2 regions of the Bacillus sp. THAF10 genome follow, and region 1 is predicted to be linked to the other one. Evidence: riboswitches for the same ligand, from Rfam matches in the RefSeq annotation. Region 1 holds a riboswitch; the other holds the start of a gene.
The links. A riboswitch is a leader RNA that binds a small molecule or an ion and turns the genes downstream of it on or off. The one in region 1 is predicted to bind lysine.
Positions count from the first base shown of each region.

Region 2: it holds a riboswitch for lysine, as region 1 does, so the genes downstream of both, FIU87_RS17190 (Na+/H+ antiporter NhaC family protein) here and FIU87_RS15300 (aspartate kinase) in region 1, are expected to answer to the same signal.

Region 1 is NZ_CP045403.1:2,928,104-2,940,088, forward strand. It holds gene FIU87_RS15295 (YslB family protein) at 178-609, shown strand; gene FIU87_RS15300 (aspartate kinase) at 966-2,207, opposite strand; lysine riboswitch at 2,346-2,531, opposite strand; gene uvrC (excinuclease ABC subunit UvrC) at 2,601-4,373, opposite strand; gene trxA (thioredoxin) at 4,580-4,894, opposite strand; gene FIU87_RS15315 (electron transfer flavoprotein subunit alpha/FixB family protein) at 5,133-6,110, opposite strand; gene FIU87_RS15320 (electron transfer flavoprotein subunit beta/FixA family protein) at 6,318-7,091, opposite strand; gene FIU87_RS15325 (enoyl-CoA hydratase) at 7,155-7,928, opposite strand; gene FIU87_RS15330 (fatty acid metabolism transcriptional regulator FadR) at 7,962-8,549, opposite strand; gene FIU87_RS15335 (AMP-binding protein) at 8,721-10,409, opposite strand; gene FIU87_RS15340 (DUF350 domain-containing protein) at 10,706-11,113, opposite strand; gene FIU87_RS15345 (endonuclease MutS2) at 11,128-11,985, opposite strand, start outside.
Region 2 is NZ_CP045403.1:3,307,011-3,318,995, forward strand. It holds gene FIU87_RS17145 (EAL domain-containing protein) at 1-1,084, opposite strand, end outside; gene FIU87_RS17150 (DUF3055 domain-containing protein) at 1,253-1,519, shown strand; gene FIU87_RS17155 (cytosolic protein) at 1,581-1,841, shown strand; gene FIU87_RS17160 (YutD family protein) at 1,898-2,188, opposite strand; gene FIU87_RS17165 (YhcN/YlaJ family sporulation lipoprotein) at 2,299-2,979, shown strand; gene lipA (lipoyl synthase) at 3,020-3,916, opposite strand; gene FIU87_RS17175 (M23 family metallopeptidase) at 4,188-5,153, shown strand; gene FIU87_RS17180 (methionine/alanine import family NSS transporter small subunit) at 5,288-5,392, opposite strand; gene FIU87_RS17185 (sodium-dependent transporter) at 5,392-6,927, opposite strand; gene FIU87_RS17190 (Na+/H+ antiporter NhaC family protein) at 7,285-8,850, opposite strand; lysine riboswitch at 8,992-9,182, opposite strand; gene FIU87_RS17195 (HD-GYP domain-containing protein) at 9,266-10,372, opposite strand; gene FIU87_RS17200 (IS256 family transposase) at 10,966-11,985, opposite strand, start outside.

The sequences.
Region 1 (11,985 bases):
CTATATTGGAAGCGTCAAGAAAACGTGGCCAAAAAATGCACTTTTATAAAAACGGTAAACCTTAGTAATTATCTGAAAAATATAAAAATATATTACTAGAATAAAAATGCTCCATACGTTTTATTTATTAAGATGTTCTAATAGTATATAATGGTCTTAGAGAAAGAGGGGAACCAAATGACAGAATCGAATAACCAACAAGAAGTAATCGACCAACAATTGCACGTTCCTATTTTCGGATATGAATTAATTCGTGACATGCTTCTCCCTGACCTATTAGGTAAAGATCATAACCAAATCATCTACTGGGCAGGTAAGCTACTCGCCCGCAAATTTACGATTGACACCCATGAAGGGATCTCCCAGTTTTTTAAAGAAGCTGGTTGGGGTGAACTAGAATTAGTGGAGCAGAGCAAATACGAAATGAAGTTTGCAATTCGTGGCGAGATGATTGATCGCCGTCTTGAATTAAATAAAGACGCGACATTTCAACTAGAAGCCGGCTTTATCGCCGAACAAATTCAACGCCAAAAAAGCAAAAATGCCGAAGCAGTAGAAGAACAAAGAAAGAAAAAAGAGATACAGATTACCGTTCAATGGGATAAATAGGCTCTTTTCTAAAAGCTTGTTGCTGCCTCCAGGGTGGTCTCCGGAATATAATCCGGAAGCTTGACTACCTTAAGGGTGGCAACCCATTTCGACGGTTAGATGATCCAGCCCCTGTCATTTCAGGGCTGTTTTTTTTTAGTTGGTACTTACTTATTAATAAGACACACTTAATCAACGTTACTGTCGTGCTTTTTTCGTAGAGGAATTTTTAAATACGTGTCAACTTTTCTTCAAATAAAAATTAGAAAAAGTCTTAAAGGCGACTTTTTCTTAGGTTTTAGCAACAATCTTTTAGAAAAGAGCTTTTTGAAAAAAGTAAAAAACGCCCTAAGTATAGGACGCTTTCTTGAACTTTATTAGCTTAACACACGCTCAACAGACTCTTCTCCCAGTTTAAACGCAACATGTAATGCTTCTACTGCGCGTACCATTTCCGCTACATCCACTACCGTGGATACTTTTATCTCTGAGGTACTAACCATTTTAACATGAATTCCTTCTGTCGCTAGGACCTGAAACATCTCTGCTGCAACCCCAGGATTGGAAACCATCCCACTGCCGACGATAGATACTTTCGCTAAACCGCTCTCCTGTTCAATTGACGAGAATCCAAGACGATCCTGGTATTCATTTAGAACTTCCAGCGTCTCTTTCACATCTACAGTTTTGACTGAAAAAGAAATATTGGTTGTGTCTTTATCCATACTTGTTTGTATGATGATGTCAACGTTTAGGTTATGCTGTGCAAGGGTCGTAAATATGGTAGATAAGGTATGTAGTTCGTTTGGCAATCCACATACTGTTATTCTTGTAACTTGATCTTCAAATGCGATTCCTCTAACCATTAGATTTTTTTCCATGGAAACTTCCTCCTCAATAATCGTTCCTTCTTCTTCTTCCATACTCGATCTTACAACAAGCTGTACTCCATAGTTTTTGGCAAACTCCACTGCTCGTGGATGAAGGACTCCGGCACCGAGGTTTGCAAGTTCTAGCATTTCATCATAAGCAATAGCAGAAAGCTTTCTAGCGTTCTTGACAAAACGTGGGTCAGTGGTAAAAACACCGGTTACGTCTGTATAAATATCACATTTCTTTGCCTTTAAGGCTGCAGCTAATGCAACAGCAGTCGTATCCGATCCGCCACGGCCGAGTGTCGTAATCTCGTTGGCTGCCGTAATTCCTTGAAATCCGGCAACAATGACAATTTTTCCTGCATCAAGGTAGCTCGCTAGCAGGTCTGTTTCAATATGTGTAATTCTCGCGTTTCCATGAACAGGCTCCGTTCGAATTCCAGCCTGCCAGCCTGTTAAGGAAACTGCTTCATGGCCTCTCACCTGAAGGGCCATCGCCAAGAGTGAAATCGTGATTTGTTCTCCCGTCGTTAAAAGCATATCCATATCCCGCTTACTTGGATGAGGATTGATGGCATTGGCAAGTGTAAGTAATTCATCGGTCGTTTTTCCCATAGCAGAAACAACAACTACCACCTTATGTCCTTTTTCCACTTCCCTGATTACGCGTCCGGCCACGTGTTGAATTCGTTCAACAGAGCCTACGGATGTACCTCCAAATTTTTGTACGACGATTGTTGACATGCACACCATTCCTTTTTTGTGATTATTTCATCATAATGTAACAAGATAGACAGCTAAAAACTGTTCTTAAAAACAAAAAACAGCAATGAGCTAAAGTCTCATTGCTGTGATTGGCAAAAAATAACATATCCGTTCACGCGGTGAGATAGCTCTCCAGGTAGCACAAAGACAACCTGACAGTCCTACATTTCTTAAACGCAGAACCAGTAAAAAAAAGAAAAAGAGACTTTTTTTTACTTCGGCGATCTCCCCTTTCTGTAATCTTCACGGAAGCTCTTTCTTCTCCGACTACATACTTATGAAGCTCGCACCTCTATCATCACTTCAAAATTTGAAGTGGCACATTATGAAATTAATAGTGATTATAACAGACAATTCTATGCCTTACAACACTTATTCACGAAGTTTTTTAAAAATTTCCTCAGCAATCGGTCTCGGTACTTTTGCAGCCTGTATTTCTTCCACGGTTGCTTCCTTCATCTTCGCAACAGAACCAAAATGCTTCATCAGAGCTTTTTTCCTTGCCGCTCCTACTCCTGATATCTCATCTAGTATCGATTGAAACACACTTTTACTTCTAATTTGGCGGTGAAATGTAATCGCGAAACGGTGCACCTCATCCTGAATACGTTGCAAAAGATAAAATTCCTGACTTGTTCTCTCAAGTGGAACAATCATGGCGTCTTCTCCTGCGAGGAGATTGCTAGTACGGTGCTTATCGTCCTTAGCTAGTCCGACTACTGGGATAAACATATTCAGTTCATTCTCTAAAACATCTCGAACCGCACTCATATGACCCTTGGCACCATCTATGACAATCAAATCTGGCAAGGGTAGCGATTCTCTTAGCACTCTTGTATACCTTCTTCTGACTACTTCTCTCATAGATTCGTAATCATCGGGGCCTTGCACACTCTTTGTTTTATATTTTCGATACTCTCGTTTTTCTGGCTTGCCGTCTATAAACACGACCATTGCTGAGACAGGGTCTGTACCTTGGATGTTGGAGTTATCAAAGGCCTCAATTCTATGCGGTGTAAGGATACCAAGTATCTTACCAAGATTCTCCACCGCTTTAATGGTTCGACTTTCATCTCGTTCAATTAATTGAAACTTCTCACCAAGAGCAACCTTGGCATTTTTATCAGCAAGATCGACTAATTGTTTCTTTTTCCCTCTTTGAGGCTGAAGCACATTGGTTTGCAAAAGTTCCTCTGCCACCTGCACATCAATATTAATAGGAAGCATCACTTCTTTTGGCACGAAATGGTGCTGCTTGGAGTAAAACTGTCCTAGAAAAGTAAGGAAATCCTCTTCAGGTTCGTTATAAATTGGGAAGAGAGAAACATCTCGCTCGATTAATTTGCCTTGACGTATGAAAAACACTTGCACACACATCCAGCCTTTATCATAGGCATATCCAAAAACATCCCGATCGACAAAATCATTCATTTCCATTTTCTGTTTTTCCATCGTCGCTTCGATGCTTAGAATCTGATCACGAAACTCCTGAGCGCGCTCAAATTCCATTTTTTCTGCAGCTTGCATCATCTTGTCGGTAAGCTCAACCTTTACCTCTTTGTACCCTCCGTTGAGGAACTTTACGATCCCGTCTACCATTTCTTTATTGGTTTCCTGAGAAACATGCTCCACACAAGGCGCGAGGCATTGGCCCATATGATAATATAAACATACTCTATCAGGCAATGTGACACATTTACGTAAAGGATAAATACGATCTAACAGCTTTTTCGTATCATTAGCCGCCTGGACGTTTGGATAGGGACCAAAGTATTTCCCCTTATCCTTGGTGACCTTGCGGGTAATTAACAGTCTTGGGTGCTTTTCTGCGGTTATTTTAATAAAAGGATAACGCTTGTCATCCTTGAGCATGACGTTATATTTTGGGTTGTGTTTTTTAATAAGATTCAGTTCTAAAATAAGCGCTTCAATATTGGAGGAGGTAACGATATATTCAAAGTCCTCAATTTCATTAACAAGACGCAAGGTTTTACCATCGTGACTCCCCGTAAAATAAGAACGGACTCGGTTTTTGAGAACCTTCGCCTTTCCAACATAAATGATGGTTCCTTGTCTGTCTTTCATTAAATAGACCCCAGGTTGGTCAGGCAGAATTGCCAGTTTTTCTTTTATTGAATGGTTCATAATTAAAACTCCTTCCAACCTAAGTTTTGCTTCTTTTTTCATTATACCTTTTTTCGTACGTATGTTCCATTAGGAATAGTGTTGCTTTATTTTTTGTAGAGGAAGAGACGTGGCGAAAAAGTCCCTCTGTTTCGCGGATAAAATTATTTTCTCCTTTTCAATACAAAAAAAGCCTAGCCAATAGGCCAGACTTTTTTAGCAAAACATTAAGCGTGTTTGTTTAATAGCTCCGCTAATGCTTCTTTCGGTTGGAATCCAACTGCTTTATCTACTACTTCACCGTTTTTAATTACTAGTAAAGTTGGGATGCTCATTACGCCGAATTTACCAGCAGTTTCTTGGTTTTCGTCTACATCCACTTTCACGATTTTCACTTTGTCGCCCATATCTTGGTCTAGCTCTTCTAGAACTGGAGCGATCATTTTACAAGGGCCACACCATGGTGCCCAGAAATCTGCTAAAACTAAGCCTTCGCTAGTTTCTTGGGTAAAGTTTTGGTCTGTTGCATTTGTAATTGCCATTATTATTCCTCCTAAACCTTTTCTCTCGATTAACAATATATGCAGTTAATCAAGTCTCTGTCAGAAGGTAATTTCCTCCAGAGATATTTATTATAGGTAAAGTATAGCACTTACCATTTGGTGATGCTAATTATATGCTTCACTATATCTTTTCCTGATTTACAGGATTTTATTTTGTATCAAACATAAAAGCAGCCAGGCGTTTAAAACTGCCTGGCTGCTTCACTCGTTATTGGTATTAGTTTGTTACCAACAGCTTTTTAAATTCTGCAGTTAATAGAGGCACTACTTCAAATAAGTCTCCTACGATTCCGTAGTCAGCAACCTTGAAGATATTCGCTTCAGGGTCTTTGTTGATTGCGACAATCACTTTTGAGTTGGACATACCAGCTAAGTGCTGGATAGCTCCAGAAATTCCGCATGCAATGTATAGGTCAGGTGTTACCACCTTTCCTGTTTGCCCGATTTGCAGTGAATAGTCACAATAGTCGGCATCACACGCACCACGAGATGCACCAACTGCTGCACCTAGAACATCTGCAAGCTCTTTTAATGGTTCAAAGCCCTCTTCACTTTTTACCCCACGGCCACCTGCAACCACAACTTTTGCCTCAGAAAGGTCTACACCGTCTGTTGCTTTTCGAACTACTTCTTTAATGATCGTACGAAGATCCTTCACATCAACATCAAGAGAGGATACATCTCCTGTGCGGGCTTCATCTTTTTCAAGAGTTGCAATATTGTTAGGACGGATTGTAGCAAAAATGATGCCATCTGTTACGATTTTCTTTTCAAAAGCTTTTCCGGAATAGATTGGCCTTGTGAAAACAAGGTTTCCTCCTACTTCCTCTACCTCTGTAGCATCGGAAATTAACCCGGAATTTAATTTAGAAGCAAGCTTTGGAGAAAGGTCTTTTCCAAGTGCTGTGTGACCAAAAACAATTCCTTCAGGCTGCTCTGCATCAATTACCGCCATTAGAGCTTGAGAATAGCCATCTGATGTGTACGCTTTCAAATTTGCATGTTCCACGGTGATAACACGATCCGCTCCGTATGCAATTAATTCCTGTGCTAAAGATCCAACACTTTCCCCTGCTAGTACTGTGACAACCTCGCCACCTTCTGCTACTGTTTTTGCTGCTGCAATCGCCTCAAATGAAACATTACGCAATGCCGAATCACGTACTTCTGCTAGTGTTAACACTTTTCTTGCCATGTTTGTCTCCTCCTGTCCTTGTCTCTGTCTCTATTTTAAAAATTCTTTTCAACTACGCTGATGATTTCCACAAATGGCTCCGAGTCCTGCGGGGCGATTTGTAAGCCTCCTTGGGCTTTGCGCCTGTGGGATTTCCAGTCAACCACTTTATTGCCTCGGAAGTTTCTGCCTTGCTACAATCAACAGCTAGAAAGGTTTTTATATAAATTAAATTACTTTTGCTTCGTTTCTTAACGCAGAAACTAGCTCTTTTACTTGATCTTCCAATTCTCCTTGTAGCACACGGCCAGCTTCTTTTTTCGGTGGAAGATAAATCTCTAATGTTTTTGTTTTAGCTTCTACATCATCCTCATCAAGGTCAAGGTCATCTAGTTCTAATTCTTCTAGCGGCTTTTTCTTCGCCTTCATGATTCCTGGAAGTGATGGATAACGCGGGTCATTTAACCCTTGTTGAGCTGTTACTAAAAGCGGAAGTGACGTTTCAATTACCTCGGAGTCCCCTTCCACATCGCGAACGATAGAAACTGTTCCGCCACTAATTTCTAATTTAGTAATCGTTGTTACGTACGGGATGTCTAGAAGCTCAGCTACACGAGGTCCTACTTGTCCGGAGCCACCGTCAATTGCAACGTTACCACCGATGATTAAGTCCGCTTCTTTGTCCTTTAGAAATTCTGCAATGATTTTAGCTGTTGTAAATTGATCTCCGTTTTCTACATCGTCTTCTGTGTTGATGAGTACTGCTTTATCAGCACCCATTGCAAGCGCTGTGCGAAGCTCTTTTTCCGCTTCGTCTGTTCCAACAGTTACTACCGTTACTTCTCCACCATGTTCATCTCTCACGCGGATGGCTTCTTCAACCGCATACTCATCATATGGGTTGATAATGAATTCCGCTCCGTCTTCATTTATGCTGCCATTGGATACAGTCAGCCTTTCTTCTGTATCAAATGTTCTTTTTAACAATACAAAAATATTCATCACAATACCTCCGTTTAAACATTATTTTAATTAGTAATTTTCAGATTTTATATTGTAAAAAAATTACTTTCCTTTGAATTCTGGTGCTCTTTTTTCTATAAATGCTGTGATTCCTTCTTGGCCATCTTCAGAGGTGAAAACCTTACCGAATAATTGTGCTTCTTTTTCCACGCCTTGATAAAATTCCTGATGCTTATTGTATCGAGATAGCTCAATAACAGATGCAACAGAGATTGGACCTTTTTGCGCTATCTTTTTCGCCATCTTCAAAGCTTCATCCATTAAAACTTCTTCATCGACGGCTCTGTTTGCAAGACCCCACTGCACTGCTTCTTCTCCTGTCATGGTGTCGCTTGTGAACAGCATTTCAAAAGCTTTGGCAGAGCCAACTAACCTTGGTAAACGCTGTGTACCTGCAAATCCAGGTATTAACCCTAGCTGCAGCTCAGGCAATCCAAGCTTTGCATTCTTTGTGACAATTCGGATATGACATCCCATAGCAAGCTCTAATCCTCCACCTAACGCCGCTCCATGAATTGCCGCAATAATAGGTTTGGGGAAATTCTCCATTTTCTCAAAAAGATCTTGGCCAAATTTTGCAAGCTCTGTAAACGCTTCTCCTGTCTCTACCGTAGTAAATTCCTTAATGTCTGCACCAGCCGAGAAAAACCTTCCTTCTCCGTGTAGAACTACCACTCGCACATCTTCTTGATTTTTCAGATCATCCAATAATAATGTAAGCTCTTTCAAAACTACGGAAGATAAAGCATTTGCAGGTGCCTTATTTAACGTGATGGTTGCGATTTTATCTTCTACATTCCATTGCAAGTACTCCATTTTTTCCCCTCCTTATGTCAAGGGTGGAGCAAGCTATGATGTTGCTCCAAACCCTTTAATTAATAAATCATGAACTCTTGGTGCGATGGCGGCGATATCATACTTTTGATCGTTCATCACCCAAGTTGTGACCGTTTCATCTATCGTGCCGAATACCATCTGCCTGGCTAGTCGGACATCCAAATCGGCACGAAGCTCGCCAGATTCTTTTCCGGTTGTTAAAATTTCATCTAACAGTTGGAGATATTCTTTTAACACATCATTGATTTTCAGGCGGAGCTCAAGGTTTGATTGCCGGAGCTCAAGCTGAGTCACAATGGCCAGATGGTGATCTGCTGCTAGCATCGAAAAATGTTTTGTGATCAATGTTAATAATTTCTCTGTTGATGTCGATTTTCCTGCAATTTCTTGACGAATCTTTTCAACGAACAGACCCATTTTTTCTTGAAACAGAGAAATTAAAATATCTTCTTTGTTTTTAAAGTATAAATAGATGGTGCCATCAGCGACTCCAGCCTGTTTGGCAATCTTAGAAACTTGCGCATGGTGGTAGCCATTTTCTGCAATGACAATTACAGCTGCATCTATTATTTGCTTATATTTAGGTTTTTGTTGTTTCAACCTATTCGCTCCTTTTGAAAAAATGAATGAACAATCATTCATATTTTCATAATACTTTACCCTCAATTAACTGTCAATTAATATCTTATCATAATTACACTTGTAATACCATTTGGAAAATACATTCGGAGAGGAAGGTCCGTCTGTCCTCTCCGACTCATATTTCATCGCTTATTTTGCGATTTTTTGTTTTTCTTCTTCCACAAGCGCTCTTCTTAAAATTTTCCCAACTGCGGTTTTTGGCAGTTCGTCTCTGAACTCGTATAGCCTTGGCACCTTGTACGCTGCCAGATGCTTGCGGGCATATTGATCAAGCTCTTCCTCTGTCAAGGTCGCATTTTGTTTCTTCACAATATAGGCTTTTACTGTTTCGCCGCGATAGGCATCAGGTATACCTGCAACGACTACCTCTTGAATTTGCTCATGCTCATATAGTACTTCCTCTATTTCACGAGGATAAATATTAAATCCTCCTGCAATAATCATGTCTTTCTTACGGTCCACTACATAAAAGTAACCGCGCTCATCCATATAACCAAGGTCACCTGTTAATAGCCATCCATCTCTAAGAACAGCCTCCGTTTCCTCTTTACGGTTCCAATAGCCTTTCATGATTTGAGGTCCGCGTACAGCAATTTCGCCAATCTCTCCTACAGGAGCAATCTCTCCTGTTTCCATTGAAAGAATCACTGACTCTGTGTTAGGCCAAGGAATTCCAATACTCCCTGATACCCTCTCATCCCAAAGAAAATTAGCGTGTGTCACAGGTGACGCCTCACTCAATCCGTAGCCTTCTACAAGCTTTCCACCTGTTACCCTTTCAAATTGCTCCTGTACCTCAACCGGCAGAGCAGCAGATCCGCTAATACATGAATCTACAGATGATAGGTCGTACTTTTTAATATCAGGATGATTCAATAAGGCAATGTAGATGGTTGGAGCTCCTGGAAATAAGGTTGGTCGCTCCTTTTGAATCGTTTTGAGTGTTGTTTCTGGATCGAATTTTGGAAGTAACACCATTTCAAATGCCTGCATGATGGATAAATTCATTACTGCTGTCATGCCATACACGTGGAAAAATGGGAGGATTCCAATAACTTTTTCCTGCGCTCTTTTGCATCGATACATCCATTTCACACTCATCAACGTGTTGGAAACAAGGTTGTAATGGGTGAGCATTACTCCTTTTGGAAACCCAGTTGTGCCCCCTGTATATTGAAGAAGCGCAAGATCCTCTTTCGGATTAATTGGAATATCAATCGTCAATGCTTCTGATTGTTTAATTGCCTCTGTTAACAAATGGTTATTCCCACTGTGTTCTACTTTTACAACAATTCCATACTGTTTTTTCTGAACGAATGGATAAATCATGTTTTTGGGGAATGGTAGATAGTCTTTAATACCAGTAACCACTACATGTTTTAGTTTTGTCAGCGCTTTCACTTTTGTCACTCTTGGATAAAGAATATCTAATGTAATGATGATTTCTGATCCTGAATCATTGAGCTGATATTCGAGTTCTCGTTCCATGTAAAGCGGGTTTGTCTGCACTACTATTCCGCCAGCAAATAATACTCCATAATAGCTAATCACTGCTTGCGGGCAATTTGGAAGCATAATCGACACCCGGTCACCTTTTTCTATTCCTAGTCCTTTTAAGTAGTTTGCCAGTTTTAAAGATTGATCATAGACTTCTTCAAACGTAAGTTTTTTTCCGAGGAAACTGATTGCCGTTTTAGCTGGAAACTCTTCGGCAGCTTGTTTTAAATAGGATTGCAACGTTCTCTCTTCGAAGTTAATCTCATGAGGTATTTCTTCTGGATACAGTGACAGCCACGGCTTTTTCACTTCTTGCTCCATTTCATTCCCTCCCTTTATTGGCCTGTACTACTACAAAAGGCCCACATCTATTTGTTATAGTATATCAGCAATCACGTGAAAATTATAACACTTTTTTGACTTTTTCGAAAAAAATTGAATGACCATTCAGAAAAAAGGCGAAAAAAGAAGAAAAGGGATACCCTTTTCTTCTCACTTTCCACACTCAAAACTATCATTTTCACTTAGGCGATAAACAAATAAATAATGCCAATTAAAATAAAGACTGCGCAGAGCGCTATTAGTACTTTTGCTAATGTTTCCATTGTGTTTTCTCCTTATCCGATACTTGCACCTATGATAAAAGACAGGCCCACGGAAATGACAAGAGAAATTAAGCCTACTGCTCTATTGTCTTGTCGGATTTCCTCATCAATGTTAAAGCTTGGTGTTAAGAATTCAAAGATGAAATAGGCAAGCAATAAAAGGACAAAGCCTGCCGCTCCCCAGCCTATCATCGTAAGCAAGGAATCATGGTCACTGATAGAATATCGAAATATATTTGCGATTCCCAGAACCTTTCCGCCTGTTGCCATGGCAACTGCCAAATTGCCTTTTTTCAGTTCTTCCATGTTTTTATATTTCGTTACAAGCTCAAAAACTGCTAAAAATAGAACAAGACACAACACTACCACACTGAAGTTTGCTGCTGTCCTTACGAGTTCATTCTCCCAAAATCCAACCATATCAGGCTCCCTTTCTATTTTAGTTCTACCACCGTTACGCCTATACCGCCTTCAGAGGCTTCTCCATATCGATGATTTTTTACAGAACGATGATTTTTCAAGTAATTTTGAACGCCGACTCGAAGCGCTCCTGTGCCTTTACCATGAATAATCGACACTCTATGATAGCCTGCAAGAACGGCATCATCCAAATATTTCTCTACTCTCATCAAGGCATTTTCGAATCTTTCTCCTCGCAAGTCAAGTTCAAGACTGACATGATAATCCTTGCCTTTAATGGTGGCTAATGGCTTTGTTTCGACAGGCTTTGGCCTACTAATATAGTGAATGTCTTTGTCCTTCACCTTCATTTTCATGATGCCAATCTGAACTTGCCATTCTTTCTCGCCTGTTTTCTCCACAAGGTGACCTTTTTGATTTAAGCTAAGCACTTTCACCTCATCACCTGGCTCTAGAGTTTGATTTGCTACTTCTTGCTTTTTGGTGGAAGCTGATTTTTTGACAGTTGGTACCGCATCTCCCAGACGTTTTTTAGCATCGATTAACTCATGCTCTTTCACATGGGCATGCTGCTCCATTCTCATTTTCCGCAGCTCACGAATGACCTGTTCTGCTTCTTGTTTTGCTTGTTCTACAAGTTTTTCTGCTTTCTCTGCTGCTTTTTCCATTAGCTTGTCTCGTTGTTCATCGAGAGCTTGCATTTGTTGTTCCAGTTCTTCATGAAGCTTTTCAGAGGTTTTTCGAATCTGTTCTGCTTCTTGCCATTCTGCCTCTGCTCTTTTTTGCGATGCTTCAAGAGAGGCAATCATATTCTCCACTTTATTGCTGTCTTCGCTAACAAACTCTTTTGCACGTTGAATCACATCATTCTC
Region 2 (11,985 bases), 380 kb from region 1:
CTGGCATTATTTTGCTAATGGTATGTAAGCTTGCATAACCTGCTCCCGTATCATCTACGGCAATTTGAAAACCAAGTTTTCTAAGTGCATCAATATTGCGTTCAAAGTTTTTCAGGCCATCTGTAGAGTCCTGTTCCGTGACTTCAATCGCAATATTTTTAGGAATGATGGCAGGATATTTTTTTAGTAACCATACTACTTTCTCAATTAATTCCACTTCATTTAAGGTTGTAGGAGTGAAGTTAATAAAAACGGCTTCCTTCATTTTGCATTGATAGATAAGCTGAAACGCCTTTTCTAGTATAATGAGTTCTAGAGAAAATAAACGGTTAGTCTGCTTGGCAATAGAAAAAAGCTGCAACGGATTTTCCATTTGAGACCCCATTGGCCCTCTTGTCAGCAATTCCCATGCTTTTATTCCACCCTTGGTAACATCCATAATTGGTTGTGCTAACAGAGTGATATCTTTCCCTGCAATAATTTGATTCATCTGAAATAACAATTGCTGATAGGCCAGTTTATTTTGCTTTTCCGCCATTGCCATTGCCTGCAAGTGGGCTTTCAGCATACATTCTGATAAAGAATAGTCCTGATGCTCTAGAAATACATAACCATATTGAATCCTCAGGCTATCTTGCTGAAGTTGACTGTATGTTTGTTCTTCCATTATTTTTTTCACTTGTTCTAATTTATCCACCAGGTTAATTTGACGCTGGCTTTGAACGTCCACTTTTAATAGCAGTGAAATTCCATCGCTATATTGCTCATGAAGACACACCACCTGATGATCAGTAAACGTTTCTTCAATGACTTTTCTAAGCTGAGTTTTTATCACTTCTCGGCATGATAAATACTTACGCTTACCCAGTCTTTTGATAGTACCCTCTAAATCCGGAAAATAAAAGGAAACGACTGCAATTTGAAACCCCTTTTTCAAGGTATATGCGACACATTCTTCGATTGGATTTCTCAGGATGTAGACAGGTGGATAGTAGCGTAAATATTTGGTTGGAAGCATGAATTTTACAAGATGTGAGCCATTTTTGTCATAGTATCTCTTTATGCGATCCCAGCTTCGCCCCATTCATTGGCTCCCTTCTCTATTAAAGGATAATGAGTTATTTTTCTTTATTTTATCATAAAAAATAAGGATAATGTCCCATATATTTAGACCTTCGATTATTCTTACAAGAATAAATAAATTTTTGCTATACTAGAAAAAGAATGGATTGTGTGTAAAGGAGGAAACACGGTGGGAGAAAAATTCTTTTTATACGATGATACTGTTGATACACAAACAAGATTTGTCAGTTTTATGGGGGAGCATAGCCGCTTTGATTTAGCCATTGTAAAATCTGACCGCTATTATGGGAAAAGTCTTGTGCTAGACATTCAGGGAAACCGCTTTGCCATCATTGGAACGGATGACCTGGATGAGCCTGGTTATATAGAACATGCATTTCAACTTTCAGAAGCGGAAGCAGAAGAGCTTCGTTCATTTTTATATGAGGTAGTATAAACATAATCCCCTTTTTCATGGAGATAGTAAAAAATATCTTAGAAAAAGGGGATGTTGTTATATGCACAATGAAAAAGATAAAGAAACGTATTCTGACTTCGCTAATGTAGAGGCTCAGCAAAACTACCTTATTCCAGAAACATTACCTGAAGGACCTTATGGGTCTCCACGCGGAAAGAATACACCTGTTGAAAATAAAAGTACTCCTTGGCAAAAAGGGCAGCGATACTATAGTGCTTTTAATTACGAAAACAAAAATCTTCATGAGGATATGCCAAGGCAGGACCCTGGAGCACATCCAACTCATGACAAAAAAGAATAACATGTCAAATTCATCCGAAACATACTCAGAAAAATCTTCGTTTGATTCGGATGAATTTATTTTGCCTCATGTTGTTTTTTTGTTTTTTTCAAAACAAAATATGCACAACCAAAATTGCAGTACTCATAGATATAATCAGGCAAGGTACTGATTTTTGTATCGTAAGTTGATTTATTGTTTTGATCCTCAAAAAATCCACGTAACCGCAATTGATTGTATCCCCAATCGCCAACGATATAGTCGTATTTATTTAACACGTCGATGTAGCGAGCGCGAAAAGCTTCTTCATTAAAACCATCGCGATTCTCTTCTAACAATTCATAACAGTGATTTCCGACACAAATCATGAAATTTTCCTCCATTTCTTCTCTTATCTTCATTATAGACTTTTTCTCCATGAATTTCTAAGTCAAAATTTCATCTCACTGGTCATCCTATAACTAAGGAGGTGTTTCCATTGAAGAAAACATTGATCATCATGGCTACTTTATGTCTCGTTACGACTATGACAACAGCCTGTGCTTTTGACCCCACACCCCAAGAAAGAAAATCAAGAAGTGAGGTTTATGGGATGAACACAAAAACTGGGCATCGTTATCATATGTACGATGCACAGGATGGAAAAGAGCATGATCGAACACATTTTGGTTATGTTAGAGATCAGGCTGAGCCTGTTAAAAATTCCAATCGCTATAACGAAAACATTGCTGCGGTTGATTATGAGGAAATTGCCAATATCATTAATAAAATGGTCGTGCAACTTCCAAACATTGAAGACTCCGCTACTCTTGTGACAGATGAAGAAGTACTTATCGCGTATGAAACGAATGTGGATAGTAGTGATCGTGAAATGGTAGCAGACCAAGTAAGTAAAACGGGACTTTCTATCGTTCCACGCTTCTATCATGTCTATATTTCTGATAACCCAGAGATGATTCATGATATTGAGCGCTTTCAGTCACTTGGAGTTTCTAGCCCAAGAGTAGATGAAATTTTGGAAGCAACGATAAAAGAAATGCTAAAATCTCCTCAAGGGAAAGCTTTAAACAATGGTGAAAATGCCAACGGTGAAGCTGAAGGAGAAATGAACGAAGAAACCGTTAACGATAAATATCGAAAGCAGATGAAAAATGAGTAAAAAAAAGTACAGCTCCTTTTGAAGGGAAGCTGTACCTTTTTTATGCTTGTGCTTGGCGAGCTTTGGACGCTTCGTTAACTTGTTCATCTGCATGATAAGAAGAACGAACGAGAGGCCCAGCTTCACAATGACTAAATCCTTTTGTCATGGCAATTTCCTTTAGCTCTGCGAACTCATCTGGATGGTAGTATTTTTGTACCTTCAAATGCTTTTTCGAAGGCTGTAAATACTGGCCAATTGCCATAATATCCACATGGTTTGCACGTAAGTCATCCATTGTTTCAATGATTTGTTCTTTTGTTTCTCCAAGACCAATCATGATACTGGATTTTGTCGGAATATCAGGTTGCATTTCCTTTGCCCGTCTTAATAACTCTAGGGAACGGTCATAGGTTGCTCTTGCACGTACTCTTGGTGTAAGCTCACGAACTGTTTCGATATTATGGTTAAGAATATCTGGTCTGGCATCCATTAACATTCTAATGTTTTCCTCCACACCACCCATATCAGAAGGTAGCACTTCAATAGTAGTGAAAGGGTTTTCGCGGCGAACAGCACGAATGGTTTCTGCGAATATTCCAGCACCACCATCTTTCAAATCATCACGTGCCACAGCAGTAATAACAGCATGCTTAAGGTTCATTAGCTTCACAGACTCTGCTACGCGTTCTGGTTCTTGTGTATCAAGCTCTGTTGGCAGCCCAGTTTTTACTGCACAGAAACGACAGGCTCTTGTACAAACTGCTCCAAGAATCATAAATGTCGCTGTACGGCGGACGGCCCAACACTCATGAATATTAGGACATTTCGCTTCTTCACATACTGTATTTAAATTATGCTCGCGCATTAATTTTTTCAGTCCTGTATAGTTTTCATTCGTATTTAGCTTGATTTTTAACCAATCTGGTTTACGTATGTATTCTTCCTTTTTTGCCATATGATCAACTCCAACTTGTCTTATTTTCAAGATAGACTTAACTGGTTATTGTCTGTATATTTTCACTATTCTTATAAGCTTTATAGGGAAAATGACATGTTTCTCAACTGTCACTTTACCAAACATCCTGTCAATACACAAGTCCAAAACCTTCCACGAACCTTCCATGAATTAGTATAAATGAAAAATTGGAAAACACACCAAACTAACTACATATCCAAAGAATGTAACAAAGGAAAGGAGTGAGAACTTGATACGAGTTTTCTTATGCATCATCCTTATCATAAATTGTTTTCCTTCCAATAGCTACGCAGCGGAAAAAGAGATGACAGACGACCAAATCTATGCAAAAAGACAAGAACTATATGAACGAATGCAGTCAGTTACCCAAATTCCTTGGTACTATTTTGCGGCAATTGATCAATATGAGCGCAATGTCCGTAGGGTAAGAAAAGACATCCCAAAAGCAACAGGTGTAACAGGAATATACTATAAACCAGAAGTGTGGGCTGGCCCACTTAATCCTAATTCTAAGGATAAGAATCCATTAAGTATTCAGTTCTTTGGAGGAGTTGGGTTGGATGGGAATGGGGACGGTTTAGCAGACGCAACAAAGGATGAAGATGTATTGTTTACATTTGCCACTTACTTACGAACGTACGGAACAGATAAGGAAAATTTAAAAATTGCCTTATGGGATTACTATCAACGAGATAAAACTGTTGGTCTAATTATGGGGCATTTTAAGCTTTATAGTACGTACAAGACCCTTAAACTTGATAAACATGCGTTTCCTCTTCCTATTCACGCAAATTTTAGCTATCGAAACACATGGGGAGATGCCAGAGGTTGGGGTGGTCGCAGAATGCACGAAGGGACAGATATATTTGCTGGGTATGGTGTGCCTGTCCGTTCGACTTGCTATGGAGTGATTGAAATCATTGGGTGGAACAAGTTTGGTGGCTGGAGACTTGGAATCCGTGATATCAATAATACGTATCATTATTTCGCTCATTTAAATGGGTTTGCAAAGGACTTAAAGGTTGGGCAAGTAGTGGAGCCTGGGCAGATGATTGGTTCTGTGGGTAGCTCTGGGTATGGTCCTCCTGGCACTGCCGGAAAGTTTCCTCCTCATTTGCATTACGGGATGTATAAGGATAACGGTTATTCTGAGTGGTCGTTTGATCCTTTCCCACATCTTAAGTCTTGGGAACGTGGCGATAGACGAAAACGTTAAAAAGCAGCTGGCCCTATAACAGGCCACCTGCTTTTTTATGATTATTACAGTATGACTACGCTGTTGATTTCGCAAATGGCTCCACTCAACAGCTAGCTACTACTTTCTAATCACCTAACACCTTTAACAAAGCGTTAAGCTTCTCTGCTTTTTTTCACAGCCCAAAGGATACTTCCTACAAGGCCACCCCAAATGATGACCATTCCTACAACCATCATGACAATAGAACTAGCTTCCATTATTTATTGACCTCCTTTGTTGAGGATCCTGGCATTTCTAACGTATCCTTTTTCCATTTAATGATGGAAAAAGCGATACCTACAAGTACGGCAAGAACGGCAACTGATACACCATATTGGACAGTAAACATACGAGTATATCCATCTCCTGCCCCATATACTGTAGCAATATTTGTGCGAATTAGGTCAAACATCATGTAACCAAGTACTAACGGAGTGATGACAGAAAGGGAAATTCTGTACCAGCCACCTAATAGGCCTGTTAGTTTAACATCAGAAACTTCATTTGCATGATCTTGTAAAGGCTTTAATTGTCTTACTACCCATACAACTACGATTACTTGAATCAGACCTGCAAGCGCGATACCGAACTGGTTAATAAAGTAGTCGGCAACATCAAGTAGGTTTAAACCGCCTTGTGTTGCAAAAAGGATAGAGATGACTGCTGATAGTCCTCCACCAATCGCAACCGCTTTTGTACGGGAAACTTTGAACTTATCTTGAACACCTGCTACAAATGTCTCAACAATCGAGATTAGTGAGGATAGCCCAGCTAGCACTAAGGATCCGAAGAACAGGAACCCGAAGAGCTCCTTCATTGCAGGAAACTCATTAATAATGGCTGGGAATACCATAAAGGCTAACCCCACTCCACCTTTTACTACTTCATCTACTCCTACACCCTGTTGTACAGCCATAAATCCAAGAATACTGAAAACTCCAATACCTGCTAGTAGCTCAAAACCGGAGTTACTGAAGCCAGTAATAAAGGCATTGTTGGTGATATCCGATTTTTTTGGTAAGTAACTGGAATAGGTAATCATGATTGCAAAAGCAATGGATAAACTGAAGAATATTTGTCCGTAGGCAGCAACCCAGACTTTTCCGTCAGCAATTGTGCTCCAATCAGGCTTGAAGAATGCATTTAAGCCTGTCATCGCGCCCTCTAATGTAAGCGCACGCACAACTAGGATTAAGAAAAGAATAACAAGTGCTGGGATGAAAATTTTGTTGGCAACTTCCACACCTTTTTTAACACCTTTAAACAGAACGCCAAGTGTAATAACCCAAACGATGATTAATGGTAGTAATACAGATGGTACAACGGATCCAAACTCACCTGGAGCAGCAAGCTTTAGGTAGTCGCCTACTAGGAATCCTGTTGGGTCGTCTCCCCATTTTAAATTTAAGGAGAAAACAGAATAGCTCATGGCCCAAGCGATGATAACGGCATAATAAGTAGAAATAACAAATGCAATTGCAACTTGCCACCAGCCAAGCCATTCAAACTTTTTGTTCATTCTTGCGTAAGATAGTGGTGCAGATCCACGGTACTTATGACCCATTGTGAATTCAAGGATCAAAAGCGGAATACCTGCTGTTAGAAGAGCAAATAAATATGGTACAAAGAACGCTCCTCCTCCATTGTCATACGCAGTTGCTGGAAAACGCCAAATGTTTCCTAACCCGATGGCTGATCCAACCGCTGCTAAGATAAAGCCTGCTCTTGTCCCCCATTGCGGTCGATTACTCATTCTCTCTCTCCCCCTATTCAGACTCTTAGTGATTATCTTATAAATTACCAGAAAATAGATAAAAGAGTCTAAATGTTTTATTTTTTCAGATTATTTAATATAATTTATACATAGTATAACTAGACTTTATGACTATGTCAAAACAAACTTTTTCCTCACTAGTTTCGACACGTTTTGACAATACTCTACACCGTATATTTATTCATATAATCCGTCAAATTTTGCATGAAAGCAGAATTTAAGCTGTAATTTCCTGTATAAATATTTTTTCAGAAAAAAAACACCTTCCCTTTTATCTCTTTCATAGATTAGATAAAAAGGAGGTGTTTTTTACTTTTTTTGAAAAGTATTATTTCATTATTGAGCCGTTTTCACTGCTTTAAAACTAAAGCCAATGATAACAAATGCTACAACAACGACTAGTAATCCTAATAAAGTACTGCCAGTTAACCCAAGAACAATGTATCCCACAATCGCAATACCAGCACAAATTAATGCATATGGAAGCTGTGTTAACACATGATCAATATGGTTACATCCTGCACCTGTTGAGGAAAGAATCGTTGTGTCAGAAATTGGGGAACAATGATCCCCAAATACCGCTCCTGCAAGTACTGCTGCTAATGCTGGCAAAAGGATAGAAACATCAGTAGATGCTGCGATTTGCCCAGCAATAGGAAGAAGCAATGTGAAGGTTCCCCATGAAGTTCCAGTTGCTAGTGCAGTAAACCCAGCAATCACAAAGATTATTACCGGTAAGAACGCAATATTCATATTAGAATTTTGCACCTGTTCGGCAATGTATTCTCCCGTTTGTAGCTCACCGATTAACCCGGCAATTGTCCAAGCAAATAAAAGAATATAAATGGCAGGAAGCATAGATTTTGCTCCTTCCATAAAGCCACGTCCCACTACCTTATTAGTCACTCCACCTTTGGAGATTTGACCAAATAGAAGTACTAAGGAAACTACTAGCGCAAACAATCCACCATAAAATAATGCTGCCGATGGATCTGTGTTTTCAAAAATACCTAACAGCGTTACTTCTCCTTCAAGTGCAGACGCCCCTAACCAAAGCATCGCTCCAATCACACCAACGAATAAAGCAACAATCGGCCACACAAGGTTACCGATTGTACCCTTCGTGCTTGTTGGAAGGTCATCCGTTAGCTCACCAGGGACCTCTTTTTCTGAATCATAAAGCTCGCCCTTTTCCATCGCACGCTTTTCGTGAGTTTTCATCGGGCCGATATTCACGTTAAAATAACTTACTAAAATCACCATAAGAATGGCAGCAAAGACATATAGATTCATCGGAATAATTTGCATGAATGCACTAATCGCTGTTAAATCACTAATATTCTGCTTTACAATCACATCTGTTCCTATAATACCGATAATTACGGCACCCCAGCTCGATACAGGGGAAATAACACAAATTGGCGCAGAAGTGGAGTCAATCAGGTAGGCTAATTTCGCACGTGAAACCTTATAACGATCGGTTAAAGGTCTGCTGATTTGTCCCACTGCCAACGCATTAAAATAATCATCAATGAAAATAACAATTCCTAAAAGTGCCGTTAAAAATTTGGAGCCACGTCTAGTTTTAATTTTCGTTTGCGCCCAATCAGCAAACGCTCTGCTTCCCCCAGTGATAGAAATAAATGCAGTAATCACACCAAGTATTAAGAGGAAAACAAGAATATAAATATTCCACAGGTTCCATTCACTATCTCCAACAGAATAAAATAACCCAAGCACCGTATCCCAAATTAGGGTAACAGTTTTCAAAGGATTAAAGTCTGCCACCAACAAAGCGGCCGCTAAAATACCTACTCCAAGTGAAAGCAATACTCTTCTCGTCACAATGACCATCAAGATTGCCAGCACAGGAGGAATCAAAGAATAAATCGTTCCTTCCATAACAAAAAAACCCCCATTAAGCTGTAATATGTTTGACCGATGGCAAACGAATGACAACAATGGAAGGCACTGAAAGAGAACAAAATAAAAAGTAATGATAGAAAATAACTATCATTACCTATGTAATGTGTTATCCTCCATCCGATCAGTAGCCCTCCATTATAAAACCCGTCCGTACCGGTCATAATGGCAGTGTTATCCTTATTCAAGATAACCCCAGCAACGTGAGTTCGACCACTCACACTGCTTCGGCACAGCATCCTTTCTTCTACTATCCTAGGTGTCACCCTCCAGTAGCATTACTCTTATGCTGCGCAGCCTCTACCTCATCGTATGATAAGGGAAGTATATTATTTTATGCTCTTACTATACCATATATCCTACTATAGGACAAAGGAAATATTTCACTACCCTATTAGCTTACTGCTGCTACGTTCTTTTGGTTATCGCAATCCACTATGGCTAGATTTAAGTGGTCTCTTAGGTTTAGGTCATAAGGCGTGTCTAATTCATCTCCAGCCTCTTCAACAATACGGATGATAGGTCGCTCTGTTAAATCTTGATTCTGACCAACCACAATTCCTTTTCTTCCATCATTAAGAGTGACCATCAACCCATAGGCATAAATCGCCACGGATTTACGAAATGCTTCAATAATTGCTGGTTCATACAACGTACCTGAGCCAGAATATAAAATTTCAAGGCCCTCGTGAGGAAGCATCGCACTGCGATACACTCGATGAGACGTGACGGCATCAAACACATCTGCCACAGCCAGAATTTTTCCAAAAAGATGGATCTCTTCGCTCTTAATTCCTCGTGGATAGCCGCTTCCATTTAATCTTTCATGATGCTGAAATGCACAATGTGCTACTATGAGAGGAATAGTTTGCATATTGCGTAAAATATCAAATCCATATGTTGCATGACGCTTCATTTCGCTGAACTCTTCACTTGAGAGCTTTCCTGGTTTAAAAAGTATTTCATTTGGCACAAGCATCTTTCCGATATCATGTAATATTCCGCCTAAGCCAAGGATCTCCAGGTCTTTTTGTGAAAGGCCGAGCTTTAGGCCAATCGAAAGCGAATAAAGGGTAACATTAAGAGAATGAGTAAATACATAATTATCATGCACATACACATCTGTCAGAAGTGTGGCAACCTCTTCATTTGATTTCATATCTGTTAACAAGTGCTGAATAAGTGATTTCAAGTCCTTTGAGGATCTATCCATCACAAACCACTTGCTGAGCTCTTTTTCGTTTTCAATGGACTTAAACGTATCTGTAATGGTCTTTACCGCGGCGTTGCGAGTGGTATCAGAAATAAGTGTAGGTATCTCCAACCCGTCTGTTCTCGCATCTTTTATATAAACATAGGTAACATTTAGATTCTGAAGACGGGAAATCATCTTGGAAGTAACAGAGATTCCTTCACTAAGAAGGACCCTGCCTGAGTCATTAAAAATAGACTTGGCCAATACCATTCCTGGCTTCATTGATTTTGTAGGTAATAGTCTCATAACTTCTCCTATCTACAAGGCACTTTTGTACAGCCTTCAAAGTTCGACAGATATCTACTTCCTATTATAGTTGAAATTTATGGTTATTGGGTGGATATTTGGAAAAAAGTTTGGAAACTTTTTTAGGGAGGTGGTAGGTGCGGAAGTAACTGGGGATGTCGAACGCTTTGCGCATTGGGGGAGCCGCCGGGATTGGGGGGAGCTGCGGCATCGAGGCTGCTGCGGCATCGGGGGGAGTTGCGGCATCGGGGGAGCTGCGGCATCGGGGATAACTGCGGCATCGGGGGGAGCTGCGGCATCGGGGGGAGCTGCGGCATCGGGGATAACTGCGGCATCGGGGGGAGCTGCGGCATCGGGGCTGCTGCGAGTCCAACCTGACTTTGAAAAAAGTCAAGTCCTTAATATTGTGTAAAATTCCTTACAAGTGTTTTCAACTGTTAAAAGTTTATAGTTTATTGCCCTCATATTTTTTGAGCGAAACTTCCATGGTATTATCCCTTCATAGCCAGGGTGGGCTGTCAAAGGTTATTCACTTTGACAGCTCATTCTGGCTATGAAACAATCCATGATGGAAGTCACGCAAACAATAGTAACTATTTACTAAAGGACTTTCTCTTTGCGTAAACAGTTTGTTGATAGTGTAGTAAGACAGCCCCCACTAAACGAAAAGCTGACTGAGTGTTAGGGAAAATCCGTATTACTCTTTCTCTTCTACGAACCTCCTGGTTTAACCTTTCTAAACAATTCGTACTCCTAATATGAGGGCGGATGTTTTGTGGGTGTTCCATATATTGAATGGTATCTTCAAAACCTTCATCAAGAACTTTTAAGGCTTTTTCATATCTCGTGTTCTCCGCAAATTGGCTCATGAGTTCCTCTTTGAAGTTTCTCATATCTTCAATCGTTACAGCTTCAAAAATACGTTTAATCATTGTTCTGATTTCTAAGGAATCTTTCTTAGGGAGTTTCTCAAAAATGTTTCGTTTGAAGTGTACGTTACATCTTTGCCAGCTAGTACCAATAAATTCCCGTTGAATAGCTTTTTGTAGACCTTGATGAGCGTCAGAAACAACTAGTTTAGGTGATTGAAGCCCTCGTGATTTAAGCTGTTGGAAAAAACGAGACCAGCTTTCATAGTTTTCGACATGATCAACCTGAAGACCAAGAATTTCACGTTGGTTTTTATCCGTCAGAGCTGTCGCAATATAGATAGCTTTGGAGACAACACGATGGTGCTCCCGCACCTTGGTATACATAGCGTCTACAAAGACAAAAGGATAGTAGGTGTCATTAAGAGGCCTCTTGGCCCAGTCATTAACGATAGGATCTAGCTTTTGAGTAAGAGAAGACACAAACGATTTGGAAACATTTTCTCCGCAAAGCTGTTCCACAATATGCGTCACCTTACGAGTGGATACACCATTAATGACCATTTCTACCATGGAGAGAACGAAGGCTTGGTCACATCGGGCATATTTTTCGAAAACGGAAGGTGAAAAATCACCATTTCGAGTGCGTGGTACTTTGAGCTTTAGTTTCCCAATACTCATCGTAAATTCACGTTCATAATAGCCATTACGATAATCCAAACGCTCTATTGAGCGTTCATAAGC